Linked DNA regions of Rhodoligotrophos appendicifer. The protein of the gene in region 1 interacts with the protein of each later gene in a pairwise test. Links are inferred from orthologs where the notes say so. Each region holds a gene or a part of one and is shown on either strand. Other genes may lie near its edges. The genes, in order: recR and recO.

The links.
Region 2: the proteins of recR (region 1) and recO interact in binary tests that used the Escherichia coli proteins (3 or more experiments, as listed by UniProt). The link is inferred for Rhodoligotrophos appendicifer from one-to-one orthologs.

Annotation. Positions count from the first base shown.
Region 1 is NZ_VHKL01000001.1:564,864-568,041, forward strand. Bases 49-2,903 are described here. They hold recR (recombination mediator RecR), read right to left. Parts: upstream 1,852-2,903; coding sequence 1,246-1,851; downstream 49-1,245. Other genes in these bases: FKM97_RS02615 (ABC transporter ATP-binding protein), read right to left, coding at 49-450; FKM97_RS02630 (YbaB/EbfC family nucleoid-associated protein), read right to left, coding at 1,856-2,176; FKM97_RS02635 (DNA polymerase III subunit gamma/tau), read right to left, coding at 2,180-2,903. Also shown: more of FKM97_RS02615, read right to left, coding at 1-48; more of FKM97_RS02635, read right to left, coding at 2,904-3,178. UniProt on the Escherichia coli protein: May play a role in DNA repair. It seems to be involved in an RecBC-independent recombinational process of DNA repair. It may act with RecF and RecO.
Region 2 is NZ_VHKL01000007.1:85,400-88,498, forward strand. What follows is about bases 73-2,848. They hold recO (DNA repair protein RecO), read right to left. Parts: upstream 1,936-2,848; coding sequence 1,210-1,935; downstream 73-1,209. Other genes in these bases: FKM97_RS16150 (DUF1467 family protein), read right to left, coding at 459-737; mce (methylmalonyl-CoA epimerase), read right to left, coding at 734-1,138; era (GTPase Era), read right to left, coding at 1,939-2,835. In the rest of the region: rnc (ribonuclease III), read right to left, coding at 2,865-3,099. UniProt on the Escherichia coli protein: Involved in DNA repair and RecF pathway recombination.

The DNA.
Region 1 (3,178 bases):
ATAGGAAAGTGTGCCGGCCACAGCCTTTCGAACATGCTGGATCTCGAGAAAATCGATGATGTCTTCCACCTTTCGGCGGTGCTCGAGTTCCTCTTTCTGCGCGCCTCCAATCCAATAGAACGCCCCATTGAAGAGGTTGTTCTTCAGCAGATGGTGCCGGCCGACCATGATGTTGTCGAGCACGCTCATGTGATTGAAGAGCGCCAGATTTTGAAAGGTCCGGCCGATACCCAGAGCGGCACGCTTGTTTGGCCTTATTCGAGTGATATCGCGGCCTTCGAAAAAGACCCGCCCCTCGCTCGGCGAATATCTCCCGGAGATGCAGTTCAAGAGCGAAGTTTTACCTGCGCCATTGGGCCCGATAATGGAGAAGAGCTCTCCTCGGCGCACCTCGAAACCCACAGCGCTGAGTGCTTTCAGACCCCCAAACCGCAGCGAGATGTCACGCATCTCGAGCAGCACCGTGGCCGCCGCAGTCCCTGCCGCAGCAATATTTCTGTCGACTTGCGTGATGTGCAAGCCCCTCCTCGTCTCCTGGAGACGCGGCAATGCCGGCGCCTCCTTCCCATAATGTCCGACCGGTCGAAGCCGAGACAACCTGCTCGATCACCGCCGAGCTTAGGCCTACTCAATCGACCTTTAGATCGAGGGTCAAGTTAGCCTTTGGCTTAAGGATGAAGGAGTGATCAGCAGAGGGGCTAGAGAAACCACCGGAGCCAGGGTGGCCGTCGAGGATGAACCTGGAGCCCGGCGAGGTCTCGCCAAGACTGCCCCCCTCGGCACATCAACCTCTAGAGCGGGCTGTAGGTGTCAAAATGGCGGGGATTCAAGGAACGATATTCTGTCTGGTTCTGGCGGAGGGAGAGGGATTCGAACCCTCGATACGGTTTCCCGTATACACACTTTCCAGGCGTGCGCCTTCAACCACTCGGCCACCCCTCCGTGCCGACGCAATTCCGTCCGGCGCGCCGGCAATATACGCAACATGGGGGGTCATGCAAGCAGTCGTCGCTGCAAATCTTGACATTCCCCGGTTGCTTGCATCGCTTCTGAGCGTAGCCATGGTGTTTTCATCAGCGGAGAGAGGCCATCATGCTCGATGGACCAGTGGGAAGTCTCAAGTCCCCTGGCCACTGGGAGGTACGCTAGTTAGGTGCTAACTGTTGAGAGATGCTTCTGAGATTGACCAAAAGTCCGATTGTGTCCGTGCGAAGAGCTGACACCATGGCTCCCTTTGTTTTTGGCCTACAAGGCTCGTCGCGCCTTGATGGCGGCAGTCAAAGTCCCCTCGTCCAGATAGTCCAGCTCGCCTCCAACCGGAACGCCGTGCGCAAGTCTTGAGACCGTCACCTCCAGCCCCTTCAGCCGATCCATGATGTAATAGGCTGTGGTTTGGCCATCGACCGTTGCATTGACGGCCAGTATGACCTCCTTGACGTCTGCTGCGGCACTGCGACGGATCAAAGCGTCGATGGAGAGATCATTGGGACCCACGCCTTCGATCGCAGACATGACGCCCCCGAGCACGTGGTAAAGGCCGCTATTGGCCCTTGCGCGCTCCAATGCCCAAAGATCACTCACATCCTCCACGACGCAAAGGATTGAGCGATCCCGCCGCGGATCGGAGCAGATGCCACAAGGATCCGTTGTGTCTACATTTCCGCAGTTTCCACAGATCCTCACCGCCTCATCAACCTTCCGCAGGGCAGTAGCGATGGGATCCAGGAGTCGTGCACGATTTTTTATGAGGTGGAGAACAACCCGCCGGGCCGACCGAGGGCCAAGGCCTGGTAGTTTCGCCAAGAGGTGAATAAGGCCTTCGATCTCTTCGCCGACAACTTGTCTGGTCATACCCTCAAAAGCCGAGATTGAGGCCCGGTGGTAAAGCGATACCTCCCGTCAACTCCTTCATCTGCTCGGCGACGACTCCCTCCATCTTCTGCCGGGCATCCGCGTGCGCTGCAATAATCAGATCTTCCAGGATCTCGGGATCGTCGCTGAGAACGGTCGGGTCGAGCTTGATACCTTTCATCGCACCCTTCCCGTTGAGAGTCACGGTCACCAGGCCGGCCCCCGAACTCCCTTCGATGTCCAAGGATTCGAGACGAGACTGCATATCCTGCATACGCGACTGCATGTCTTGGAATTGTTTCATCATGTCGCCGATGTTCTTCATCTCTCAGGAGTCTCCTCTACGAATTTCGTCATCGACGGCATCTTCCGCCAATCTCTGGTCAATGGCCGACAAGTCCTTCACGTCAACGATTTCGGCTCCCTTGAACCGCTCGAGGAACGCCTGCACCGACGGGTGGCTGCGAGCCTCCTCGAAGAGGCTCTCCCTTCGATAACGATCTTGTTCGGCGATAGGTTTCTCACCCCCCGCCTTAGTGACCGATACCATCCATCTTTGACCCGTCCATTGCTCGAGCTTCCTCGACAACTCATTCGCCAGACCCTGTGGGGCTCCGGGTTCGAGGGCGATGTCGAGTTGGCGCGCGCGCATCTGGACGGGTCTCACATACCGTTCCAGGGAATCCTTCAGCTTGAGATCCCGTTTATCTCCCGCCAGCGTGGCGATATCGCGAAACGATGTGAGCCGAACCCCATCATCAACTGTTGTCGGTTGAGAAACCGGCTCTGCGACGGCCAGTATCGTCTGCGAATGTGCTGCAGCTCTCGAAGCGAGAGTGTTCGGGGGCGTTGATTGCCGGGTCTCGATGCTCTGCGGAGGTTGAGAAATGTGTCCAGTCGGCTCCGATTTCTGTTCCGGGCGGCGCGCCACACTACCTTCTGCTATTTCCCGAGGCGTCGGGAGATCAGCGACGTAGGCCATCCTGATGATAACCATTTCGGCCGCAGCCAGGGCATGGCTCGCCTGACTGACCTCCTCCGTTCCCTTGAGCAGCATCTGCCAAGCCCGAGTGAGGACGGGAATAGACAGGCGGTCAGCGAGCGAGGCGCCTTGGAGACGCTCCACTTCTGATCGGGATGGGTCCTGCGCAGAACTTGGCACGACTTTAAGACGAGTGACCCAATGCGTCAGCTCGGCGAGGTCGCCCAGAATTGTCACCGGTTCGGCGCCTAACTCGTAGAGATGCTTGAGTTGACCCAGGGCCGCTGGAACATCGCCCCGCATGACAGTCTCGAACAAGGAGAGCGTTTGCCCACGATCTGCCAA
Region 2 (3,099 bases), on another replicon or contig:
GCGACTAGGGGCCGGTGCACCGCACCTTTTAAGCGATGTCGTCAAGAAAACAAGGGCCCGCAGTCTTTCCCAAGTTGCACCGCACAATAGGACAGGAGCACTGACATTTAATCTTTGATCTTCTTTCAAGGAACTACAGGTTGATCACAAGAAAGCCAAAATTTCAGATGACACGCGCGACGGACTTCTCTAGGGTGCTGTTATAACAAGAAGAACCAATGGCTGCGTTGTCTCTATGCGAGCTGCAAAGCAGGCCCTAACGGCCCAAGTCTGGGGAGGAGAGGTCTTACAGCGTAAAGAGGATGTGAAATCCCGCGCGAGAAGCTCTGGATGAGGCGATATCGAGAGTTAAGGGACCACTTTTGAAACTATAAAAACAAGGCGAAAGCCTTGTTTTTTTGTTTAGAAGTGTTTGCAACTTGCGTAGTACAAAGAACCGAATCTTTCGGAAAAAAAATTCAAGAATAGGGCCTCAAGCTTTCCAAAAAAGGTATATCAAGGAGCGAGATATATTTATTTGTCACAATTAAATAAACAAAAATAAAAACTACGGACGCGATTACAGTTGTAATTGTGAACTTGCGGAAAATTTGCGGATCGCGAGAAGAAGGCTGTGATTTTTCTGATGTCCCATCTTCATCAAGTTGATGAGGGCTGTAGGCACCAAATGGCAATACAGTAAACAATACCAACCACCAAATAATAAAGTAGATCGCTATCCCGCTCGTAAAGTTCATGCCTGTTCCAATTCCACTAAGGTCCCAAGGAAGTCCTTAGGATGCAGGAAAAGAACAGGTTTTCCATGTGCCCCAATCTTCGGCTCACCACTGCCTAACACTCGCGCACCTTGAGCCTTCAGATGGTCGCGGGCTGCAAAGATGTCGTCTACCTCATAGCAAATATGATGTATTCCGCCCTGCGGATTGCGCTCCATAAAGGCGGCGATCGGAGACTCATCACCAAGCGGTTCGAGGAATTCAATCTTAGTGTTCGCCAGCTCTACAAATGCGACGGTCACTCCATGCTCGGGCTCTTTCTGGGGAGCGGAGACGCTGGCCCCTAGATTGTCGCGATAATTCGCTATTGCCACCGCCAGATCTGGCACAGCTATGGCAACGTGGTTCAGACGCCCTAACATGATCGGCTCCTTAAACTAGAGAACAGCCTCTGCCTACCGCGAGGGGTAACTTGCTGCAACATCAGCCGCCATCACAATTGGTCCTCGAGCCTCGATACCAGCCGCAAGCGGGCTTCAGGGAGGCCCAAACCGCGCGGGGCCAATATGTGCCGCAACAAGAAATGGCCCGTAAGGCGGAAGCCATCAAGAACTTCCCGCTTACCGATCTGTTGGTTCGTTTCGCCGCGCAGGAAAGATGGAAGGGCTAACAGTTGGTCGTGATAGTTCGCGCCCATTTCTGCACTCACCGCTTTCCCTGATCGCGGTGAGACATAGATCAAATGCGCTGCCGATCCTCCCCCGGCGCACCCTGTCAGATCGAGCCCATAGCCAAGTTCCTCCAGGAGGCCGAGTTCCCATCGCACAAGAAGAGTTGACCAGAGTGCGTCCTGATCCAGCACGTCCAACACGAAACGGAATGCATCATATAGTTTGGGATGCGATTCTCGTTCGGGAACCATCTGGATCAGAGACACAGAGCTCAGGAGCGCATCCAGACGGGCAGGATTTTCCATAAGAAGCCCGGCCTTCAGACTTACAGCCTCCAGTGAAAATGTCCCAAGTTGCTCCGACAGGCGCGCCCGCCAACTCGCGTCCACCACGTTGCCCGGTTGAAGCACCGGCCGTCTCGACTTGGACCGTGCGCCATGAACCAATCCAAGAGTTCGCCCGTGGCCTCGGCTGAACACCTCCACAATACCGCTGCTTTCGCCATGGCGGCGAACACTTAGTATGATCCCTTCTTCACGCCAGTGCATCGGTCAGGAGCGGCTCGGTGGTACTAACCCCATCATCCGCAGCCGTTCTGGGTCAGTACTCCATTTTTCACGGACTTTAACGAACAAAAACAGGTGCACGGGGACCCCCACGAACTTCCCGATCTCCCTACGCGCCGCTTGTCCAATCGCCTTGATTGTCTCTCCGCCCTTGCCCAGAACAATCTTCTTTTGTCCATCTCGCTCGACATAGATCACCTGGTCAATGCGAACCGAACCATCCTTTTGTTCAGTCCAAGCTTCAGTTTCGACCGTCGAGGCGTATGGAAGTTCCTGGTGAAGCTTCAGGAAAAGCTTCTCTCGGGTGATCTCGGCAGCAATCTGCCGTAGCGGAGCATCAGCAACCTGATCTTCGGGGTATAGCCAAGGCCCTTTGGGCACTGTATCGGCGAGAAAACTCCGCAAGCCAGCCAGCCCGTCCCCCGTCAAAGCCGAGATCATGAACGTTCGGCCGAAACCGAAGCGATCATTGAAAATCTTGGCTGTCTCCAACAATTCCTCACGCCTTATGAGATCGACCTTGTTCAATACCAGATGCGCTTCAAATTCGGATTCGCGAAGGCGCTGGATTATTGATTCGGCATCATCATCTAGCCCCCTCCGCGCATCAGTAATCATGATCACAATGTCCGCGTCCGAAGCGCCCGCCCAAGCCGATTCTACCATCGCCTCATCGAGCGACCTTCGCGCAGTAAAAATGCCGGGCGTGTCCAAGATGATGATCTGGCTTTGCTGTTCCATTGCAATTCCGCGCAAGGGTGCGCGGGTCGTTTGCACCTTCGGCGTAACAATCGCCACTTTCGTGCCGACAAGGGCATTAATCAGTGTCGACTTACCCGCGTTGGGCGCTCCAATTAGCGCTACGAAGCCACAGCGGCTCATCTCCTCTGTCGATGGCACGTTGAGATCGGTCACGACGCCTCCAAACGATTTATCAGGAGTTCCGCTGCTGCCTGCTCTGCGGAACGTTTAGAGGTCCCCTGCCCCGCTGCCGGATCGTATCCCTGGAGGGCGACCTCAACCTCAAACAAGGGCGCATGATCAGGTCCGATGCGAGCCGTTTCTCTGTATACGGGAGGCGGCAAGCCGCGCGCCTGTGCCCATTCCTGGAGACTGCTTTTACAGTCCTTGGCGCCATTCTCCGCA